DNA from 3 places in the Streptosporangium album genome. Region 3 is predicted to be linked to each of the others. Evidence: predicted binding sites of a transcription regulator. Region 3 holds the regulator's gene; each other region holds the start of a gene.
What was found. Region 3 encodes HrcA, which represses chaperone genes, less so after heat shock. Its sites were predicted from a motif close to TTGGCACTCTCNNNNNGAGAGTGCCAA; they were not measured.
Positions count from the first base shown of each region.

Region 1 (7,021 bases), on a different contig from region 3:
AGGCCATGACCGACCTGGCCGACGTGGAGGTCTTCCGTTCGCTGCTGGAGCCCCAGGGGGTGCTCGGCCTGGTCCTCGACTGCCCGGAATGCGGCGAGCAGCACTACTTCGACTGGGAGCTGTTGCGCGGCAATCTCCGCCAGATGATCGAGAAGGGCCGTCCGCAGGTGCACGAACCCGCCTGCCGGCCCAAGCCCGCGGACTATGTCACCTGGGACTACGCCCGTGGCTACGTGGACGGTGTGATCGACACCGAGGAGCACCGCTGATCGACGTCGTCGATCAGCGCGGACAGCAGCCTGACGGCGACGTCGGAGGTGGGGAGGGGCTCCCTGTGGGAGAGCGCCTCCAGGACGGCGTCGGTCTCGGCGACGGCCGGATCCTCCTCCGGCCCGTATCGCCGGGCCGGACGCCGTGGATGGACCGTCGTCATGGCAGCGCCCGCTCAGGGCCCTCGCCGGCACCGTGAGCCCCACCCCGCGCTGCGCGCCCGTGCCGGGCCGGTTGCTCCCCGGTCAAGCTATCGACTCCAGCTCCGCCATCGCCCGTAGCCGGGCCAGCGCCCGATGCTGGGCGACACGGACCGCACCTGCTGACATGCCCAGTACATTACCCGTCTCCTCCGCGGAGAGGCCCGCCACCACCCTGAGCATCAGCAGCTGGCGCTGATTGTCCGGGAGCCTTTCGAGCAGCCTGCGGGCGTGCTCGGCCTCGATGTAGCGGACCACGGTCTCCTCCGGTCCCGGGCCCTCGTCAGGCCCGTCCGGGAGGTCCTGGGTGGGTACGGCGGAGCGTACGGAGCTGCGCAGCGCGTCGGCCACCTTGTGGGAGGCGATACCGAAGACGAAGGACGCGAACGGGCGTCCCATGTCACGGTAGCGGGGCAGAGCGGACAGGACCGCGATGCACACCTCCTGGGCCACGTCGTCCGCGATGTGATATTGGCCGGAAACCCGGCCGAGACGAGCACGGCAGTAACGGACGACCATTGGCCGTAACTGCGCGATCAGGCTTTCGATCGCGCTGCGATCCCCCTGAACGGCGAGGCTCGTCAGATCCTTGAGATCATCCCTATGGGCGACCCCTTCAGATCTCGTCGCAAGCCTTACCCCACTTTTGGCGTCGGCGACGCATCCCTCGGTCACGTTAGGCATGATGCCCGCCCTGATCCGGCCTGTCGTCATAGCAAACGGCTACGGATTGGTCACATTGAGGCGGAGATAACGGAGGGTAATCAAACGATGACAGTGGTGGCCTTGGTGTGCCTTAATATTTCATTGGATAGCCGAATATGTCGATTATTTGTTAGAGAAGTGTTTGGTCTTCCGAGGGAAGCATGGTGACGCTTTGGGACCCCTTTCGGTTTACCGGAAAACAGAACGGCCCGCGTCCCCCCCGAGGGGCGCGGGCCGTACCGGATCCGATGAAGATCAGTGACCGTGGCCGTGGCCGTGGCCGTGACCACCGGCGGCCGGGGCCTCCTCCTCGGGCTTGTCCACCACGAGGGCCTCGGTCGTCAGCAGCATGCCGGCGATGGAGGCGGCGTTCTGGACGGCCGAGCGGGTGACCTTGACCGGGTCGATGACCCCCTGGGCGATCAGGTCGCCGTACTCGCCGGTGGCGGCGTTGAAGCCCTGGCCGACGGCGAGCTCCGCGACCTTGGTCGTCACGACGTAGCCCTCGCGGCCGGCGTTCTCGGCGATCCAGCGAGCCGGCTCGATGAGCGCCTTGCGGACCACGGCGACACCGGTCGCCTCGTCACCGGACAGGCCGAGGTCGTCCAGGACCTTGGCCACGTGGATGAGCGCGGAGCCGCCGCCGGAGACGATGCCCTCCTCGATCGCCGCACGGGTCGCGGAGATGGCGTCCTCAAGGCGGTGCTTCTTCTCCTTGAGCTCCACCTCGGTGGCCGCGCCGACCTTCAGCACGGAGACGCCGCCGGCGAGCTTGGCGAGGCGCTCCTGAAGCTTCTCGCGGTCCCAGTCGGAGTCGGACTGCTCGATGGCGTGCCTGATCTCCCTGACCCGGTCGGAGATCGCCTGCTCGTCGCCGGCACCGTCCACGACGGTGGTGGCGTCCTTGGTGATCACGACGCGGCGGGCGGTGCCGAGCACCTCGAGGCCGACGTTCTCCAGCTTGAGACCGACCTCCTCGCTGACCACCTGGCCACCGGTGAGGACCGCGATGTCCTGCAGCATCGCCTTGCGACGGTCACCGAAGCCCGGCGCCTTGACGGCGACGGAGGTGAAGGTGCCGCGGATCTTGTTCGTGACCAGGACGGCCAGGGCCTCACCCTCGACGTCCTCGGCGATGACGAGCAGCGCCTTCTTGGTCTGCGCGATCTTCTCCAGCAGCGGCAGGAAGTCCGCGACAGAGGCGATCTTGCCCTGGGTGATCAGGATGTAGGGGTCCTCCAGGACCGCTTCCATGCGCTCCTGGTCGGTGACCATGTAGGGCGACAGGTAGCCCTTGTCGAACTGGAGACCCTCGGTGAACTCCAGGTCCAGGCCCATGGTGTTGGACTCTTCGACGGTGATGACACCGTCCTTGCCCACCTTGTCGAACGCCTCGGCGATCAGCTCACCGATCTTGGCGTCCTGCGCGGAGATCGTCGCTACGTTCGCGATCTCCTTCTTGTCCTCGACCGGACGGGCGGACTCGATCAGCTTGTCGCTGACGGCCCGGGCCGCGATGTCGATGCCCCGCTTGAGCGACAGGGGCTGGGCCCCGGCGGCGACGTTGCGCAGGCCCTCGCGGACCATCGCCTGAGCGAGGACGGTCGCGGTGGTGGTGCCGTCACCGGCGACGTCGTTGGTCTTGGTGGCGACTTCCTTGGCGAGCTGGGCGCCGAGGTTCTCGTACGGCGCCTCCAACTCGACCTCGCGAGCGATGGTGACACCGTCATTGGTGATGGTCGGCGCACCGAACTTCTTGTCGATGACGACGTTGCGGCCCCGCGGGCCGAGAGTCACCTTCACGGCGTCCGCGAGGGCGTTCACACCACGCTCAAGAGCGCGGCGTGCGTCCTCCTCGAACGACAGGATCTTCGGCATGTCAATCCTCTCTGAAGTACGTCGGCGTATCAAAGCCCCGGGCGCTCACGCGGCCCGGGGCTCGATACGTCATCTTTATGAAGCGTGAACTACTTCTCGATGATGGCGAGCACGTCGCGGGCGGAGAGCACCAGGTACTCCTCGCCTCCGTACTTCACCTCGGTGCCGCCGTACTTGCTGTAGAGGACGATGTCGCCCTCCTTGACGTCGAGCGGAATCCGCTTGTCGCCGTCCTCGTCCCAGTTGCCGGGGCCCACCGCGAGGACCTTGCCCTCCTGCGGCTTCTCCTTGGCGGTGTCCGGGATAACAAGGCCGGAAGCGGTGGTCTGCTCGGCCTCAAGCGGCTGGACCACGATGCGGTCGCCGAGCGGCTTAACGGGAACCTTGGTGGCGGTCGTCACGTCGGACCTCCCCTTCAGATTTGAATGATCTAGAAGAGGCGACCAGCGGTCTGCCGTCGCGGGTGTCAGACCTGCCTCGTCGCATATGATTTGGCACTCTCAAGGGGAGAGTGCCAATACGGAACAGTATGCAAGGAGGGCTTGACAGTCAACACGAACCGCCCGTGTGTGCTTCCGGCGAACATCGCCCCCTCCCCTTTCCGGAGGTCACGACCTCCCGCTTTCGGGGAACATGCGGGAGGATTAGGGCGAGATCTGGCGGAATGTGAGTCGATGACCACGCATGGTGACGGCGACAACGCCACGGTGGACGGCGGACGACCTCGCCGACCTGCTGAGCTGAGGCGGTAACGTCGGACGACGTGGACCTTGACGCATTCCGTGAGCTGCTGACGCCGCGCGGCCAGGAGGCCCTGGGAGCGGCGGCCGAGATCGTCGGCGACGATCCGGTGGCGGCGGTGACGCGCCTCAGGAAGACCTACGACGCGGGCCTGACCTCCGCCGCGCTCACCCAGGCCATGCTCCGGCGACGCGCCGCGGAGAAGTTCGGCGCCGACGCCGATGTCATGTATTTCACATCGGGCGGCCTGGAACAGGCCACCCGCCGCGAGGTCGCCGACCACCGGGCACGCCGCATCCCGCCGGGCTCCCGGGTCGCCGACGTGTGCTGCGGCATCGGAGGCGACCTCCTCGCGCTGGCCAGGGCGGGATGCGAGGTGGAGGCCGTGGACGCCGACCCGCTCACCGCCGCGATCGCCCAGGCCAACGCCGACGCCCTCGGCTTCGGAGAGCTGGTCTCGGTCCGTGCGGCCGACGCCGCCACGCTGGACCCGGCCGCCTTCGACGTCCTGTTCGCCGACCCCGCCCGCCGCACCGCGCGGGGCAGGACCTTCGACCCGATGGCCTACTCGCCGCCGTGGCCCGACGTGCTGGAGATGGTGGCGAAGGCGGAGGCCGCCTGCCTGAAGGTCGCCCCGGGCATCCCCTACGCGTTCCTCCCCGCCGGCGCCGAGACCGAATGGGTCTCCTACAAGGGTGACGTCAAGGAGGCCGTGATCTGGTGCGGGGAGTCGGCGGGCGACGTGGAACGCAGGGCGACGATCCTGCCCGCGGGCGTGACGCTGACGCCCGATCCCGGGCTCGGCCCCGCCGGACACGGCCCCGTCGGCCGTTACGTGTACGAGCCGGACGGCGCGGCGATCCGTGCCCACCTCGTCGCGGAGATCGCCGCGATGGTCGGCGGCCACCTGCTCGACCCGCACATCGCCTACATCACCGGAGACGTCGCGTCGCGGACCCCATGGGCGTCCCGGTACGAGGTCCACGAGGTGTTGCCGTTCTCACTCAAACGGCTGCGGGCCGCGCTCCGCGAGCGCGGGGTCGGCAATGCGACGATCAAAAAGCGCGGCTCCGCGGTCGACGTCGACCGCCTGCGGAAAGACCTGCGACTTTCCGGCGAAAAGTCGGCCGTGGTTATTCTCACGCGAATTATAGAGAAGCCGTTTGCCCTCATTTGCACTCCTTCCTGACCTGCAAAAACGATTAACTTGGACAATGCACCGGCAATCACGTTCTTTTAAACTCCCCACTGAAAACCTTGATCCAGAGGCTAGGGTTGTCGCGCGGGAGTTCTTTCTCCGCGTGCGGTTCAACCGCGTTCTTCAGCAGACCGGACCAATCCCACCGCACGGCTGAACGTCGGCGGGTGAAGGAGTTCTCGGTGGATCACTCTTCCCCCACCCCGCTCCAGACAGGCAGCCAGGCCGCCATCTCCGACCGGATGCGCGAGCTCCTCGCCCGCGCCACCCAGGATCACGTGTCCGAGCAGCACACCCAGGACACCGTGCTGGACGAGATCCGCCAACGCCTGGAGGGCATGGAGTGGTCGCTGCGCGAGGTCAGGGAGCGCGAGCTCGGCGGGCTGGGCGGCTCGCTGGAGTCCGTCCACGGCCTGCTGGATGACATCGCCGTCCGCCCACCGGCGTGGGCCGAAGGTCTCGCCCAGCACGTCGAGGTGGTCCGCGACCGGGTGGACGCCATGGGAGAGCGCGTCAGCTCCGTCCATGACCGGGTCACGCCCCTCGGCGAGCTGCCGAGCCTGTGGGCCGATGTCGGCGCCGTCGGCGAGAACGTGGACGAGGCCCTCATCCGTCTCCGGTCGATCGCGGACGACACCCGGGGCGTCGGTGACGGTGTGAGCGAGCTGGCCCAGCGCCTCGGCCGGTTACAGGCCGGCATGGAGGCGGCGGCCACCCGGTTCACCCGGCTGGACAGGTCGCTGGCCGACCTCGTCCAGCGTGCCGAGCGCCTTGAGTCCGGGATGCTCGACCTCTCGACGACCGTGCGGAAGACCGTCAGCGACGCGACCGACCGGCTGCTCGCCGCCGTCGAACAGGTCAACGGCAGGGTCAGCCTGCTCGTGTCCCGGACGGACGGCAGGGCCGACGGTGTCGAGGGCCGGATCGACGGACTGGACGGCCGGCTGAGCGGGATCGACGGGCACCTCGCCGCCCTGGGTGAGCGGATGACCGGCGTGGGACCCCACCTGAGGGAGATCACGGACCGCCACGACGACCGTTTCGACACGCTCGACGAGCGGCTCTACGACGTCGAGGGCCGCATCGCCGGCCGTGTCGACGCCGTCGACTCCCGTCTGTCCACGCTGGACGGTCACACGGAGAAGCTCGGGCTGCGCCTGCAGGACCTCGACGATCGGGTGGAGGCCGTCGACCAGCGTGTCGGCCGGCTACCCGCCGTCCTGAACATCCGCGAGGTCGTCGGCGACCAGGCAGGTGATCACGCCAGGCGCTTCGACTCCCTGGACGAGCGCGTCAGCCAGGCCCAGGCCGCCCTCGCCCACCTGGCCGGCATGCTCCGCGCCCAGCCCGACCGCGAGCAGCTCACCGAGGCGCTCAGCGAGACGATGGAGCCCGCCCGCACCGAGCTCAGCCGCAGTCTGAGTGCCCTTGAGGAGACCATGCTGACCCTCGCCGAAGCCCTCCTCCGCCCCACCCGGGGCGACAAGGACTGAACCGGCACGGCCGCCGCCCCCTCCCGGGAGTCATCCGACGCCGGTGCGGAGCGTCCTCGGAGGCCGGTCGCGGTCAGCAGGCCGACCCCGCCGGATCTGCGTCCAGCGCCACCTCACGGCACAGGTTGGCCCGGACCACGATCAGCAGCGAGGAGAGCAGGTCGGCCTGCTCGGCGGTCAGCCCCCAGGTCATCCGCGCATGGACCTCGGCCATCACACGATCAAGCTCGGGACGTAACGCGTCCCCCCTCGGCGTGGTGCTCACGATGCTGATGCGCCGGTTGGACGGGCAGGGAGTGCGGCTGACGAACCCGCTCCGTTCGAGACGCTGCAGAGACTTGGTCATCGTGGACACGTCGATGCCGACAATCCTGGCCAAGGCGTTCTGCGACCGGGGGCCGTGCTCCCAGATCGCGGTCAACACGCGCTCCTGGCCCGGGTAGAGATCGATCTCAGCGAGAAGCGCGGCGAGCAGCACGCGATGGCCGCGTGTCGTCTGGGCCATCAGGCAGTTCAGGCTGTCGCCGGAATCCCCG
Region 1 covers NZ_JACHJU010000001.1:3,996,382-4,003,402, reverse strand. The annotation lists gene FHR32_RS19450 (DUF5319 family protein) at 1-269, shown strand, start outside; gene FHR32_RS19445 (hypothetical protein) at 230-433, opposite strand; gene FHR32_RS19440 (sigma-70 family RNA polymerase sigma factor) at 516-1,154, opposite strand; gene groL (chaperonin GroEL) at 1,431-3,053, opposite strand; gene groES (co-chaperone GroES) at 3,143-3,454, opposite strand; gene FHR32_RS19425 (class I SAM-dependent methyltransferase) at 3,817-4,983, shown strand; gene FHR32_RS19420 (coiled-coil domain-containing protein) at 5,175-6,485, shown strand; gene FHR32_RS19415 (MarR family winged helix-turn-helix transcriptional regulator) at 6,559-7,021, opposite strand, start outside.
Region 1: a site for HrcA is predicted at 3,545-3,571, ahead of groES (co-chaperone GroES). Genes of this name have one in related genera too.

Region 2 (7,021 bases), on a different contig from region 3:
CTCGCGCGCGCCACCGCACTCGTGGGCCAGCCCTTCGAGGTAGGCGGCGAGGTTGTTGGTCGGGTCGAGGGACAGGACATGACGGGCCGCACGGACCGCCTCGTCGACGAGAGCGCGGCCGACGCCGTCATCTGGCGGGATCTGGGCGGTGGGCTTCCAGTCCTCCTCCCACCAGCCCGTGTCCACGCGGTTGACCATGTGGCCGCGGAGCTCGGCACCACCCAGCACGGCGAGGCCGACGGCCGCCTCCAGGCTTCCCGGATCCACCCGCCGAACTTGGGTGTACGCCTCGCGAACGGCACGCGCCACGTCCGCCAGATCCTCCGCGTACTCCGCCTCCCCGGAGACTTCCGCCAGGAGCCGACCCGCCTAGGCCAACCGGGCGGCAAGGCCCGGCCGACGGCCCATCACCGGTAAGCCCGACTTACCTACGCACCGTTGGCTCGGTCTTGGCACCGGTTGACGGGCATGGTCAGGGGGTGAGTTGGTCGGCGAGAGCGGTGCGGATGTATAGGACGCTGCGCCCGGCGCGGGCTCGGCCCACCAGCCCTGCGGCGTGCAGCGTCTTCAGGTGGTGGGAGATCGCACTGGGGGTGACGGTGAGCAGGTGGGCCAGGTCGGTGGTGGAACGGGGCTGGACCAGGGCGGTCAGGATGGCGGCTTTGGGCGCGCCGACGAGCGCGGCCAGGACGGCGGGCGCCGGCGGGGGCGGCTGCCAGGCGGTGGCGGACCCACGCGCCGGATAAATGATCATCGGTGGGTGGTCGGGGTTGTTGGGGGTGCCGGGGGCGTTGACGAACAGGGTCGGGACCAAGCAGAGGCCGCGACCGGTGACGGGGGTGCGGGTGTCGGTGTGGGGGATGTTCAGGCGGGTGCGCAGACGCCCGTTGTGGAAGGTGATGGCGGGGTCCAGGTCGGCGAACAGCAGGGCGGCGCCCCCATCGGCCAGGCGGGAGGCCCGGTAGCGCAGGTCGGCTTCCAGCACGCCGCGCAGACGCGGCCAGTGCGGGGCAAGCGTCGCGGTCCAGTAGGTCTGCAGCAGGTCGGCGAGCCGGTCGCGCAGGCGAGCGGGCCGCCGTAGCCCGGAGCGCAGCATGTCGGGGAGGGTGCCGCCGGCATGGGCGGCGCGGATGTCGGCGGCGACCCGGTCGGGGTCGCAGGCACGGGCGCGGTCCAGTTCGGCGGTGAAGTCGGTGACCGGACGCCCCGGGCGCGGGGTGAGGAAGTCCGGGACGAGCCGGCGGGGGCCGACCAGGGCCAGCAGCAAGGCGATGTCGAGGTCGCCGAGACCGCGCGCGGCCACCGCCAGCCAGGGACGTTGCCGGACATAATAGCCGGGCTGGTGCCAGATGCGCAGGCTGAGCACCGTCTCCAGCAGCGGGGAGAGGGCGAAGCGGGTCTCGGCGAGGTCGCCGACGTCCAGGATCAGCTCGTGCATTGAGGCCCAGGCTAAATCACTGTCGGCCCAGCCGGACCGGCGGTGGGGTGAGCACCATGGTCACCGCACTTGCCATCCTGTTCGCCGGGCTTCTGCACGCTGTCTGGAACGCCCTGGCCAAAGCCGTCCCTGACCGGTACGCCGCGTTCGTGGTGATGGGCGCCGCCTCCGCGCTGGTGTCCCTGCCGGTCGCGGTGGCCGCCGGGCCGCCGGCGGGGCCGGCCTGGCCGTTCCTGCTCACCTCGGTGGTCCTGCACGTCGCCTACACCGCACTACTGATCCGCTCCTATGACCTCGGCGACTTCGGCCAGGTCTATCCGCTGGCGCGGGGCAGCGCGCCGCTCCTGGTCGCCGTCGCCGGCGCCGTCCTGGGCGAGCGGCTGAGCCCGCTCCAGCTCGCTGGCCTGGTCGTGGTGTGCGGCGGGCTGGTCGCACTCGCCGTCGCCCGGCACCGCACCGCCGTCACCGGCCCGGCCGTCACCGCCGCGCTGCTGACCGGCCTGTCGATCGCGGCCTACACCGTCGTGGACGGGCTCGGCGTGCGACGCACCTCCCATCCTCTGCCCTACATCGCCTGGCTGTTCCTCCTGGAGGGATCCGTGGTCGCCCTCATGGCCCTGGCCGTGCGCGGCCGCGCCGTCGCCCCCGCGCTGCGCACCGGCTGGCAGATGCCGGCGGCGGGCGGCATCGTGTCCCTGCTCGCCTACGCCATCGTGGTGTGGGCCCAGACCCGTAGCCCTCTGGCCCAGGTCGCCGCCCTGCGCGAAACCAGTGTCGTGTGGGGCGCAATCATCGGCGCCGTCTTCTTCTCCGAACGCTTCGGATGGCGCCGAGTCACGGCCGCGGTGACCGTGACTCTCGGGATCATCCTGCTCACCTCCCCCACCTGAGCATTCCTCAAGGGCCGGCTCACTCCGTGGGAGCGCGGATCGATCTCCTGCGGAGCCTGCGGCAAGGACTTCGAGCCCGCCACGTAGAGCGCGGGGATTCGTCGTGCACCGCGGCGGCGAGGCCTGCACGACGAAAGGACGGGTCAGGTTTCGTCGATCCTCGAGGAGCGGCCCGGACCGCGACGAATCGGTCTGTCGTTGAGGAGCGTGTCACCAGGTACACGCGAGCCCCGTACGACCAGGTCAGAGATGTGATCAAGCGCGGTGGACGTGACAGGGAACGGGCGCTTCCCTGTCACATCGGAGATCTAGCCAGCGGGCCGACCGGCGTCATCACCAAGCCTGACGTCGCCCGAAGAGAACACGTTCCCTGTCATGTCGCTGTCATGTCGTCTCGCATATACCTGGTGACGCGCTGGCCTGGCCGGCCCAGGCCCCCGGCCAAATCCGCCCCACCCGCAACGGCACGATGGACCGCGGTGGTGACTTCACCGCGATCGCCCACGTCAGCCGGCGGGCCCCGGCCACCACCAACTGGATCCCGCTGGCCGTCGCCGTGGTGCTGCTGGTCAAGGCCATCAGCGCGATGCACGAGCAACGCCACCGGCCCCGTCAGGCCGCCGTCTTGGCCGACCGGGTCACCGACCTGACCCGCAGCATGCGGCAACGCCGCGCCGCCGACGCCCCATCATGGCGCCGGCGCCCCTTCGGGGCCCTGTCCGAATCGGCGATATCTCAAACGCCGGGCCTGTGCGTGCTGGTCACCGATCCTGCGGGCCTTCGGGCGGCGCGGCGGGGAAGACGAAAGACAGGGCGCGGCGCAGGGTGGTGGCGAAGGATTCGGTGTTGCCGGGCTCGAGCCAGTGCCGCCCCGCCACGCGGATGGCGCCGGCGACCGCGGCGGCCGTGACGGGAGGGAACAGATCGCGTCCGGGGTCGGTGCCGGTGCGCGCCGCGATCGCCTCGGCGAGCGGGCCCTCCGCCATGGTGAACGCCTTCAGCGCCTCGCCCTCCAGCGCGGGCGTCGACATGATCATGCGCAGGCCGGCCTTGTCGGGCTCGGGGTTGGTGTAGAGCTCGATCACGGCCGTGATGATGGCCTGGTCGAGTGGCTCGTCGGCGGGCCGGGAGCGCAGCGCCCGTCCCGCACGCCTGGACTGGTCGGCTTGGAAGGAGCAGATCGCCTCCTCCCTGCTGGAGAAGTAGTTGTTGTAGGTGCGGGGTGAGACACCCGCGGCCGTGGCGATGTCATGGACGCGGACAAGGGCCAGCCCGTTGGGGCCCTGCTCGATGGCCAGGCTCAGCGCGGCGTGGCTGATCGCCTCCCGAGTGGCCTGCCTGTTGCGTGACCGGAGGTCCATGGCGTCGTCGTTCATGGATCAACCCTACCCGATGCTGCGTGACGCGCACTACGTGCGTTCCACGCAAGTTGTGGGTAGAGTGCGACGGGACGCCTGGCACTCACGCCTGGAGAGTGCCAACCACAAGGCGTATGCCGGGACGGCGAGGTCCGCCGGCAGGTTGGCCACCTGCCGGCAGACCGTCCGTCGCGGGCGCCGTCCCGGAGAGCCCCCATCAAGAGCAGGAGCAGCAATGGCTTCGAAAATGATTGCGTTCGACGAGAACGCCCGGCGCGGTCTCGAGCGCGGTATGAACCAGCTCGCCGACGCCGTCAAGGTGACCCTCGGCCCCAAGGGCCGCAACGTCGTGCTGGAGAAGAAATGGGGCGCCCCCACGATCACCAACGACGGCGTCTCCATCGCCAAGGAGATCGAGCTCGAGGACCCCTGGGAGAAGATCGGCGCCGAGCTCGTCAAGGAAGTCGCCAAGAAGACCGACGACGTCGCCGGCGACGGCACCACCACCGCCACCGTGCTCGCCCAGGCCCTGGTACGCGAGGGCCTGCGCAACGTCGCCGCCGGCGCCAACCCGATGCCCCTGAAAAAAGGCATCGAGGCCGCCGTCGAACGCGTCAGCGAGGAACTGTCCCACCTCGCCAGGAATGTGGAGACGAAGGCGCAGATCGCCTCCACCGCCTCCATCTCCGCGGGCGACCCGCAGATCGGCGAGATGATCGCCGAGGCGATGGACAAGGCCGGCAAGGAAGGCGTCATCACCGTCGAGGAGAGCAACACCTTCGGCCTGGAGCTCGAACTCACCGAGGGCATGCGCTTCGACAAGGGCTACATCGCCCCGCTCTTCATCACCGACCCCGACCGGCTCGAAGCGGTCCTGGACGATCCCTACGTCCTGATCGTGAGCGGCAAGATCTCCGCCAACAGAGACGTGGTGCCCCTGCTCGACAAGATCGTGCAATCCGGCAAGCCGCTGCTGATCATCGCCGAGGACATCGAGGGCGAGGCCCTGGCCACTCTGATCGTCAACAAGATGAAGGCCGTCTTCCGGTCGGTCGCGGTCAAGGCCCCGGGCTTCGGTGACCGCCGCAAGGCCATGCTGGGCGACATCGCGATCCTGACCGGCGGTCAGGTCATCGCCGAGGAGGTCGGCCTCAAGCTCGAGAACGCCACCCTCGACCTGCTCGGCCGCGCCCGCAAGGTCGTCGTGACCAAGGACGAGACCACCATCGTCGACGGTGCCGGCGACGCCGAGCAGATCGCCGGCCGGGTCAACCAGATCCGCGCCGAGATCGAGAACACCGACTCCGACTACGACCGCGAGAAGCTCCAGGAGCGTCTCGCCAAGCTGGCCGGCGGCGTGGCCGTCATCAAGGCCGGCGCGGCGACCGAGGTCGAGCTCAAGGAGCGCAAGCACCGCATCGAGGACGCCGTCCGCAACGCGAAGGCGGCCGTCGAGGAGGGCATCGTCCCCGGCGGTGGCGTGGCCCTGCTGCAGGCCGGCGCCAAGGCCTTCGACAAGCTGGAGCTCACCGGCGACGAGGCCACCGGTGCCGCGATCGTCCGCAAGGCACTGGAGGAGCCGCTGAAGCAGATCGCCGTCAACGCCGGCCTCGAGGGCGGCGTCGTGGTGGAGAAGGTCCGCAACCTCACCCCCGGTGAAGGCCTCAACGCCGCCACCGGCGAATACGTCAACATGTTCGAGGCGGGCATCATCGACCCGGCCAAGGTGACGCGCTCCGCGCTGCAGAACGCCGCCTCCATCGCGGCGCTCTTCCTCACCACCGAGGCCGTCATCGCCGAAAAGCCCGAGAAGACCACGGCCGCTCCCGCCATGCCCGGCGGCGACATGGACTTCTAGTCCGGGTCGCCCAGGGGATTCGCACCCCGGGTTCGGGTAGGACCGCGCAGTACTGCACGGTCCTACCCGACCTGGACCAGGCGTGGCACGGCGAGCTCGCCCGCCTGATCCACCAGTGCGGTGGCCTGGATCCGGCCGGAGCGCCGCCACAACGCGGCCATCCTCGCCTTCCGCGACCCCCGCACGCCCTGGCCACGGTGGTGGTGCCCACGCTCGTCCTGTACGGACGGCACAACCCCCTCGTCACCGCCGACGGCGGCCGCGCCACCGCCATCCCAAGCGCCAAGCTGATCACCTTCCCCGGCATGGGCCACGACCTGCCCCGCCCGCTCTGGCCCGCCATCACCGCCGCGATCCGCGGCTGCCGGCCACCGCAGGCGCATAGCGAACCCGGATTCGGCAAGACGCGTGTTCGCGGGCGGCGTGCGAATCGTCGATGAGGTGATCACAGTCGGCCCCGATCATTTCTCATCCCAATCCGGTTCATCGGGGTTGCGCAGGTCCCGCATCCCGGCGAGGCCGAGGTCGGGAAGCGCGAAAGTGTAGGTCCCGATCACGTTGATGCGCTGGCGCTGGAAAGGCGACAGGCGGGCAACATCGTCGCTGGCCAGCCGGTAGCCCTCGGCCCGGAGCCGCGCCAGGGCGTGGCGGAACTCCTGCAGGTTGCGGATGCCCTTGATGTCGCGCCGGTAGGGTTCTTCGACGGCGTAGGTGAGGATGTGCCGGGTCTTGAATATCCAGCCATAGATGGCGATCGCATCCCCGAGTTGAGCCAGGTCAGCCTGCGTTTCTGCCCGAATTGCCTGCGGTTGGGCCGGGTGTAGGTGGAGGGGACCGCGAACCGCATCCCGTCGATGGCGGCGACCAGGCCACCGCCGAACTGCTGGGCGAAGCCGATCTTCGCCTGTTCCTCGATCAACGGGGCATTGGCCAGCGAGAACATCTCGGCCGACAGGTAGTTCTGGGCGACGTGGCTGAGCCGTGCGCGTTCCAGTGCCGCAGTGCCAGGGCAAGCGGCATCTCCGCCGTCATCGACAGCGCCGCCGTGCCTTACCTGGAAGGAGCCCGAGAGGCCATCCGTGATGGATGCATCAGCGGCGGATCCCGCCGGAACCTCGACTGGATCGCCCCCGCTGCGACTTCGGCAACCTCTCGGAGAATGAACGTCTTCTCCTCGCCGATGCGCAGACCTCAGGCGGCCTGCTCATCGCGGGCGAGATCCCAGGCTTTCCGGTGATAGGCGAACTCACCCCCCGTGGCGAACACCTATCTGATCGCGAAGCAAACACGAGGCCGATACCGCGAGGCGGGTCGCCGGCATCCGATCCACCTCGCGCGGCCCACCTTTCGGCCATCCGCAAACCGGGGCTACATATGCCCATAACAACCATAATTCGGATTATGTACGCACCTTATACCTTCAGGCCATGAAAATGCCTGAATAGTCCGATTCGCGAGCCCTTGATCCTCTTGACCT
Region 2 covers NZ_JACHJU010000005.1:182,201-189,221, reverse strand. The annotation lists gene FHR32_RS37255 (tetratricopeptide repeat protein) at 1-309, opposite strand, end outside; gene FHR32_RS37250 (ArsR/SmtB family transcription factor) at 473-1,438, opposite strand; gene FHR32_RS37245 (EamA family transporter) at 1,495-2,328, shown strand; gene FHR32_RS37240 (TetR/AcrR family transcriptional regulator) at 3,090-3,704, opposite strand; gene groL (chaperonin GroEL) at 3,922-5,544, shown strand; gene FHR32_RS37230 (alpha/beta fold hydrolase) at 5,748-5,984, shown strand; gene FHR32_RS47520 (Tn3 family transposase) at 6,006-6,320, opposite strand; partial or broken gene FHR32_RS47515 (hypothetical protein) at 6,378-6,499, opposite strand.
Region 2: a site for HrcA is predicted at 3,783-3,809, ahead of groL (chaperonin GroEL). Genes of this name have one in related genera too.

Region 3 (7,021 bases):
GAGGCGCTTCGTGGCCTGCCCGCACGTCAGCGCGAGGCACTGGTCCTGCGCTATTACGGTGACCTGTCAGAAGCGCAGATCGCCCACGCCATGGGCATCAGCAAGGGCGCGGTCAAGAGCCACACGGCTCGCGGTATGGCCGCCCTACGAACCTCACTGGAGCAACTGTCATGACCGACTCCCCGGACGAGTACGGCGAGCTGCTCCGCCGTGTCCTCAGTGCGGAGGCGAACTCGGTCGTTCCCTCCCCTGACGGTCTGGAGATCATCCGCGCCCGCGTGGAAAGACGTGGGCTCCGCGGCCTGGTGTGGTGGCGCGCCGGAGCCTCTGTCGCCGGAGCCGTCCTGGTCGCGGCCACCGTCGTCATGGTGGTGCCGGAATTCCGCGAACAGGTGAGCCAGACGGTGAACAGCGGGGAGGTCACCTACACTCAGTCGACCTCGCCCGATCTGTCCGCCACCTCGCGGGCTCCCTCGAACGATGACGACCAGCTCCCGGCCGTCACCCGGCCGGGGTCGGAAACCACGGCGCCCGCGCCGCTCCCCACCCACTCCAGGAGCACCGGACCGACTCCCAGGCCCACGCCGAAGCCGACCTCGAAGCCGACTCCGAAGCCCACGCCGTCCGCCACCTGTCCCACGACACTCCCCGACGGCACGGTGGTCGAGCCGGAGGGGCTTCCGGAGGAGTGCAGGGAGACCCCGACGTCGAAGCCCTCCCATTCCACCGCCCCCTCGGAGAGCCCCTGCCTGGTCGAGGAGTGCCCGCCGCCCGACGAAACGGCACCTCCGATGCCGACGGAGGCGCCGACCACCATCTCCTCCGGCCGCTAGGAGATCACCAGCGGCCGGTGCGCGCCTGCAACACGGCCGCCGCGGCGACCCCCGCCGTCGAAGTGCGCAGCACCGTCGGCCCGAGCAGCGCCGGCACGGCTCCCGCCTCCCGGAACGCGGCGATCTCCTCATCGGCGACCCCGCCCTCAGGTCCGACCACCACGACGATGTCTCCGGTGCCGGGGAGCTCCATGGTGGAGAGCGGGGAGGCCGCCTCCTCGTGCAGCACGATCCCCAGGGCGGCCTCCGACAGGAGCGCGGCGACCCCGGCGGTGGTGGCGGGCCCGGTCACCTCGGGCAGGTGGAAGCGGCGAGACTGCTTGCCCGCCTCCCTCGCCGTGGAACGCCAGCGACTGAGCGACTTGACCGCCCGCTCGCCCTTCCACTGGGTCACGGACCGGGCTGCGGCCCAGGGGACGATCACGTCGACCCCCGCCTCGGTCATCATCTCCACGGCCAGCTCGCCCCGGTCTCCCTTGGGCAGCCCCTGCACCACGACCAGACGGGGGTGCGGAGCCGGCACATCGTAACGGCGCAGTACCTCGACGCGGAGGGAGTCCTTGCCCGCCTCGCGGACCACGCACTCGGCCACGGCGCCCGCACCATCGGTCAGGTCGAGCCGTTCCCCGGCCCGCAACCGCCGTACAGCCGCGGCGTGACGGCCTTCCGGACCGCCGAACGTGAACTCCGCACGGGCCAGATCGGCCGCCTCGGCCAGGAAGACCGGGACCGTCATCGGCCGTTGGAGGCGTGCCGACGGGCGCCTCTGTCAGCGGCCATTGAAAGCGTCCCGTAGCCGGGAGAAGAATCCCTGCTGGCCGGGGGCGAACTTGCCGGGCGGGCGCTCCTCGCCACGGAGCTTGGCGAGCTCGCGCATGAGCTCCTCCTGGGCCGGGTCGAGGCGGGCGGGCGTCTCCACATTGACGTGGATCAGCAGATCGCCGCGGCCGGTCTCGTTGAGGTGCTGGACGCCCCGGCCGTAGAGCGGGATGGTCTGCCCGGACTGGGTGCCCGGCCGGATGTCGAGCTCCTCCGCGCCGTCGAGCGTCTCCATGGTCAGGATGGTGCCCAGCGAGGCGGCGGTCATGGGGATCTGCACGGTGCAGTGCAGATCGTCGCCCCGGCGTTCGAAGATCTCGTGCGGACGCTCGACGATCTCCAGGAACAGGTCGCCGGGCGGGCCGCCACCGGGACCGATCTCGCCTTCGCCGGCGAGCTGGATGTGGGTGCCGTCCTCCACTCCTGCCGGGATGCGGACCTTGATGGTCCGCCGCGTGCGGACCCGGCCGTCGCCGGAGCACTCCTGGCAGGGGTTGCGGATGATCGAACCGAATCCACCGCACTGGGGGCAGGGACGGGAGGTCATGACCTGCCCCAGGAAGGACCGTGTGACCTGGGAGACCTCGCCGCGGCCATGGCACATGTCACAGGTGTCGGGGTGGGTGCCGGCTGCGGCGCCGGAGCCCGTGCAGACCTCGCAGAGCACGGCGGTGTCGACCACCAGTTCACGGGTGGTGCCGAAGGCCGACTCGCTCAGGTCGAGCTCCACCCGGATGGTGGCGTTGCGGCCCCGGCGGGCACGTGACCGGGGACCGCGACCACCGCCGCCGCCGGCCGCTCCGAAGAAGGCGTCCATGATGTCGCTGAACGGGAAGCCCGCCCCGAAACCTTGCGCGCCGGCACCCGAGGCGAACGGATCGGCTCCCATGTCGTACATCTGGCGCTTGTTGGGATCGGACAGCACCTCGTAGGCCTGCGTGATGTCCTTGAACCGCTCCTGGGTCTCAGGATCGGGGTTCACGTCGGGATGCAGCTCTCGCGCCAGGCGGCGGTACGCCTTCTTGATCTCTTCCGCACTGGCGTCGCGGCGCACCCCGAGGGTGCCGTAGTAGTCGCTCTTAGCCACTTAGTTGACCTCTTAGGATGCAGCCAGGATCTGGCTGACGTAGCGTGCCACCGCGCGCACCGCGCCCATCGTGACCGGGTAGTCCATTCGCGTCGGACCCAGCACACCGAGCCGGGCCAGTTGCTTGTCCCCCGAACCGTATCCGGCGGCGACGATCGATGTGCCCTGGAGACCCGTGTAGGGGTTCTCCGAGCCGATCCGCACCGTCAGCGCCGACACGTCGGAGGTCTCACCGAGCAGGCGCATGAGCACGACCTGCTCTTCCAGAGCCTCCAGCACATCGCGGAGTCCGACGGTGAAGTCGGCTCCCGCGAGGTTGGCGGCCCCGGCGAAGACAATCTTTTCATCATGCCGGTCCACCAGGGACTCCAGCAGCACCGACAGAACCGTGGCCGCGAGCGGCCGGTCCTCCGCCGGAAGCCGGGCGGGCAGATCGGCGACCATGTCCGGGACACAGGCCAGCCCGCACCCGTCCAGGCAGGCGTTGAGAGTCGCGCGCAGATGGGCGACCCGGTTCTCGTCGACCACGTCGGGCAGCTCGACCACGCGCTGCTCGACCCGTCCCGTGTTGGTGATGAGCACGAACATCAGCCGGCGCTCGCTCAGCGGGACCAGCTCGACGTGGCGGACCGTGGAGTTGGTCAGCGTGGGGTATTGCACGACGGCGACCTGACGGGTGAGCTGTGCCAGCAGCCGCACCGTGCGCATGACGACGTCGTCGATGTCCACGGCGCCGGCGAGGAAGGTCTCGATGGCCTTCTTCTCCGCGCTCGACAGCGGCTTCACCCGCGAAAGCCGGTCGACGAACAGCCTGTAGCCCTTGTCGGTGGGGACCCGGCCGGCGCTGGTGTGGGGCTGGGCGATGTAGCCCTGCTCCTCCAGCACCGCCATGTCGTTACGGATGGTCGCGGGCGAGACACCCAGGTTGTGCCGTTCGACGAGGGCCTTGGAGCCCACCGGCTCGTTGGTGGACACGTAGTCCTCGACGATGGCGCGGAGCACCGCCAACTTACGGTCGTCGACCAACGCGCTCACCTCCCTGCCCACACCCGAACGTGAAACGCCAGGTCTGGCACTCTGTGTTCCCGAGTGCCAAGTGTACGGCCCCTGCTCGCGGGGTGCGATGACACGACGTCAGGATGGCAGAGCCAAGTAGTCGTCAAGCCGACTGCTATCGCTATACAAGCGGCAAGACCCACAATTTATGACATGTCCCATGATTTTGTACCCCCATCGGGCGCACCAGGTTACGGCGCGCCTCAGCAGCCCTATGGCCCGCAGCAGCAGGGCGCCCCCTCCTACGGCTACGCGCCCCCCGGCTACGGCGCGCCTCAGGGACCCGGACCGAAGGCGAAGATCAAGCCCAGTGTCGGATGGATCGTCGGCGCCTGGCTCGTCTTCGTGCTCAGCGTGATCGTCGGGGTCGCCGGCTTCGCCGGCGGCCTCGTCGGCGCCATCACCGACGCCGCGCCCACCGGCTCGTTCGACGCGGGCAAGACCGTGACGGTCCCGCTCGATCCGGCGGACAGGCCCGCCATCTACGTCTCGGCCGTGGCGGGCACCACGTACGAGTGCCAGATCCAGGGCGATCCGGGAACGGTCAGGCTCCAGCGGCCGAGCGTCCAGCAGACCGTGACCGCGGACGGCGTCATCTGGGAGATGGCTCTGCGGGTGGGGGTGGACAAGAAGGGCGACTACCAGCTCACGTGCACCACCCCCGAGGCGTCGAGCGCCAGGTTCGGCGTGGGCAGGGAACTCGTCACCGGCTCTCTGATGGGCGGAACGGTCGCGCTGGTCGCGGTGCCGAGCGCAGGCTTCCTGCTGGCGGTCGTCGTCACGATCGTCGTACTGGTGAGGCGGAGCGGCGCCCGCAAGCGCCAGGCGGCGGTCTCGCAGTGGGGACCTCCCGGACCGTACAGCGGGTGATCGTGGCTTTTGCTACCGTCCCCTTGATCCATGGCGAGAGAGTGGGCGGTGGCTGATGTACGAGCGTGACGTGCTTGCGGAGAACTGGCGGCGCCCTCTCAAGGGAAAGATCCCCCAGGTCCCCGCCGAGCTCGACCTGGTCGTGGAGGACGTCGACGGCGGCTTCTGCGGCGCCGTGGTGGCCTGCGACAAGGAAGCCGTCACGCTGGAGGACCGGTTCGGGCGACGGCGGCTGTTCCCGCTGGAGCCCGCCGCCTTCCTCCTGGAGGGCAAGGTGGTGACGCTGGTACGGCCCGCCACCGCGCCGCAGGCTCCCCGGCGGAGCGCCTCGGGCTCCATCGCGGTGGAGGGCCTGCGGGCCAGGGTGGCCAAGGAGAGCCGGATCTACGTGGAGGGCGTGCACGACGCGGCGCTCGTGGAGAAGGTCTGGGGCCACGACCTCCGGGTCGAGGGCGTGGTCGTGGAGTATCTGGAGGGGATCGACCACCTGCCCTCGATCGTGGCGGAGTTCGGTCCCGGTCCGGACCGCCGTCTGGGCGTGCTCGTCGACCACCTGATCCCCGGATCGAAGGAGAGCCGGATCGCCTCCCAGGTCTCCTCACCGCACGTGCTGATCGTCGGGCACCCGTTCGTGGACGTCTGGCAGGCGGTCAGGCCCTCGGTGCTGAAGATCGCCTCCTGGCCGGCGGTCCCGCGTGGTCTCCCCTGGAAAGAGGGGGTCATCGCCGCCCTGGGCTGGGATCTGGAGCCCAGAGACGCCTGGCGCCGTATTCTCGGATCGGTCACCACCTACGCCGATCTGGAGCCGGAGCTCCTCGGCCCGGTCGAGGAGCTGATCGACTTCGTGACCGCTCCGAGCGAAGACGACTAACCCCGCCACACCCCATCAGGAGGGGTCATGAGTGACAGTCCCGACGGCCCGCGACAGGAATCCGCGGACGACGAGCACACCGGACACATCGATCAGCCGCCTCGATCCGGTCACACCCAGCCCGGTCAAGGCAACCCGCCGCCTCCCGCCTCGCCGTACGGACAGAGCGGCCAGGGCTACCCGCCTCCCGCCGCCCCGCCGTACGGAACAGGGGGTTACGGCTACCAGGACGCCTACCAGCCGCCCGGGCCGTACGGCGGGTACGGGCCACCGCCCGGGTACGGGCACCCGGCACCGCCGGGGACGTACGGCCCCCGACCCGGCGGCGACGACACCACTATGGCGATGCTCGCCCATCTGCTGGGCCTGCTGACGTGGTTCGCCGGCCCTCTGGTGATGTATCTCGTGAAGAAGGACGAGTCCCCCTACGTGCGCGACCAGGCGGCCGAGGCACTCAACTTCCAGCTCACCCTGGTGATCGCCTACATGGTCTCCTGGGTCCTGGCCTTCGTGCTGATCGGATTCCTCCTGATGCCGGTGGTCTGGATCGGGTCGCTCATCTTCATGATCATCGCTGCTGTCTCGGCCAACCGGGGCGAGAACTACCGCTACCCGCTGAGCATCCGATTCGTCAGCTGAACGCGGACGATCTCATGTCAGATCGCGGACCAGGGCATCGGCCAGGAGACGGCCGCGCAGTGTCAGCACCGCGCGGCCCGTCTTGAACGGCTCCGCCTCCAGCAGGCCGTCGGCCAGCGCCCGGGCGACCACCGGCGGCCGTTCGATCTCCTTGAGCGGGAAGCCCTGGGCGAGCCTGAGCTCCAGCATCAGCCGCTCCACCGCCCTGTCCTGCGGAGTGAGCACCTCGCGCGCGTGCGCGGGCGAGACGCCGGAGGACAGGCGCTGGGCGTAGGCCGCCGGATGCTTGACGTTCCACCACCGGGTGCCCCCGACGTGGCTGTGCGCGCCGGGGCCGACCCCCCACCAGTCGCCGCCGGTCCAGTAGAGCAGGTTGTGACGGCAGCGTCCGGCCTCCGAGGTCGCCCAGTTGGACACCTCATACCATTCGAACCCGGCCTCGGCGAGCATGGCGTCGGCGATGAGGTAACGGTCGGCGGCCACGTCGTCGTCGGGCATCGGCAGCTCACCGCGCCGGATTCTGGCGGCCAGCCTGGTGCCGTCCTCGACGATCAGCGAGTAGGCCGACACGTGGTCGGGCCCGGCCTCGATCGCCGCCGCCAGCGAGGCGCGCCAGTCGTCGTCGCTCTCCCCCGGCGTGCTGTAGATCAGGTCGAGGTTGACGTGGTCGAACCCGGCCTCCCTGGCCTCCTGTACGGCGCGCGCCGGGCGGCCGGGCGTGTGCCGGCGGTCCAGCACCGCGAGCACGTGCTCGCGGGCGCTCTGCATGCCGAAGCTCATCCGGGTGAACCCACCGGCCCGGAGCTCGGCCAGGTAGGACGGGTCCACGGACTCGGGGTTGGCCTC
Region 3 covers NZ_JACHJU010000002.1:319,202-326,222, reverse strand. The annotation lists gene FHR32_RS25140 (SigE family RNA polymerase sigma factor) at 1-174, shown strand, start outside; gene FHR32_RS25135 (hypothetical protein) at 171-833, shown strand; gene FHR32_RS25130 (16S rRNA (uracil(1498)-N(3))-methyltransferase) at 838-1,569, opposite strand; gene dnaJ (molecular chaperone DnaJ) at 1,603-2,739, opposite strand; gene hrcA (heat-inducible transcriptional repressor HrcA) at 2,752-3,765, opposite strand; gene FHR32_RS25115 (hypothetical protein) at 3,949-4,665, shown strand; gene FHR32_RS25110 (DUF3097 domain-containing protein) at 4,721-5,536, shown strand; gene FHR32_RS25105 (DUF4870 domain-containing protein) at 5,564-6,175, shown strand; gene hemW (radical SAM family heme chaperone HemW) at 6,188-7,021, opposite strand, start outside.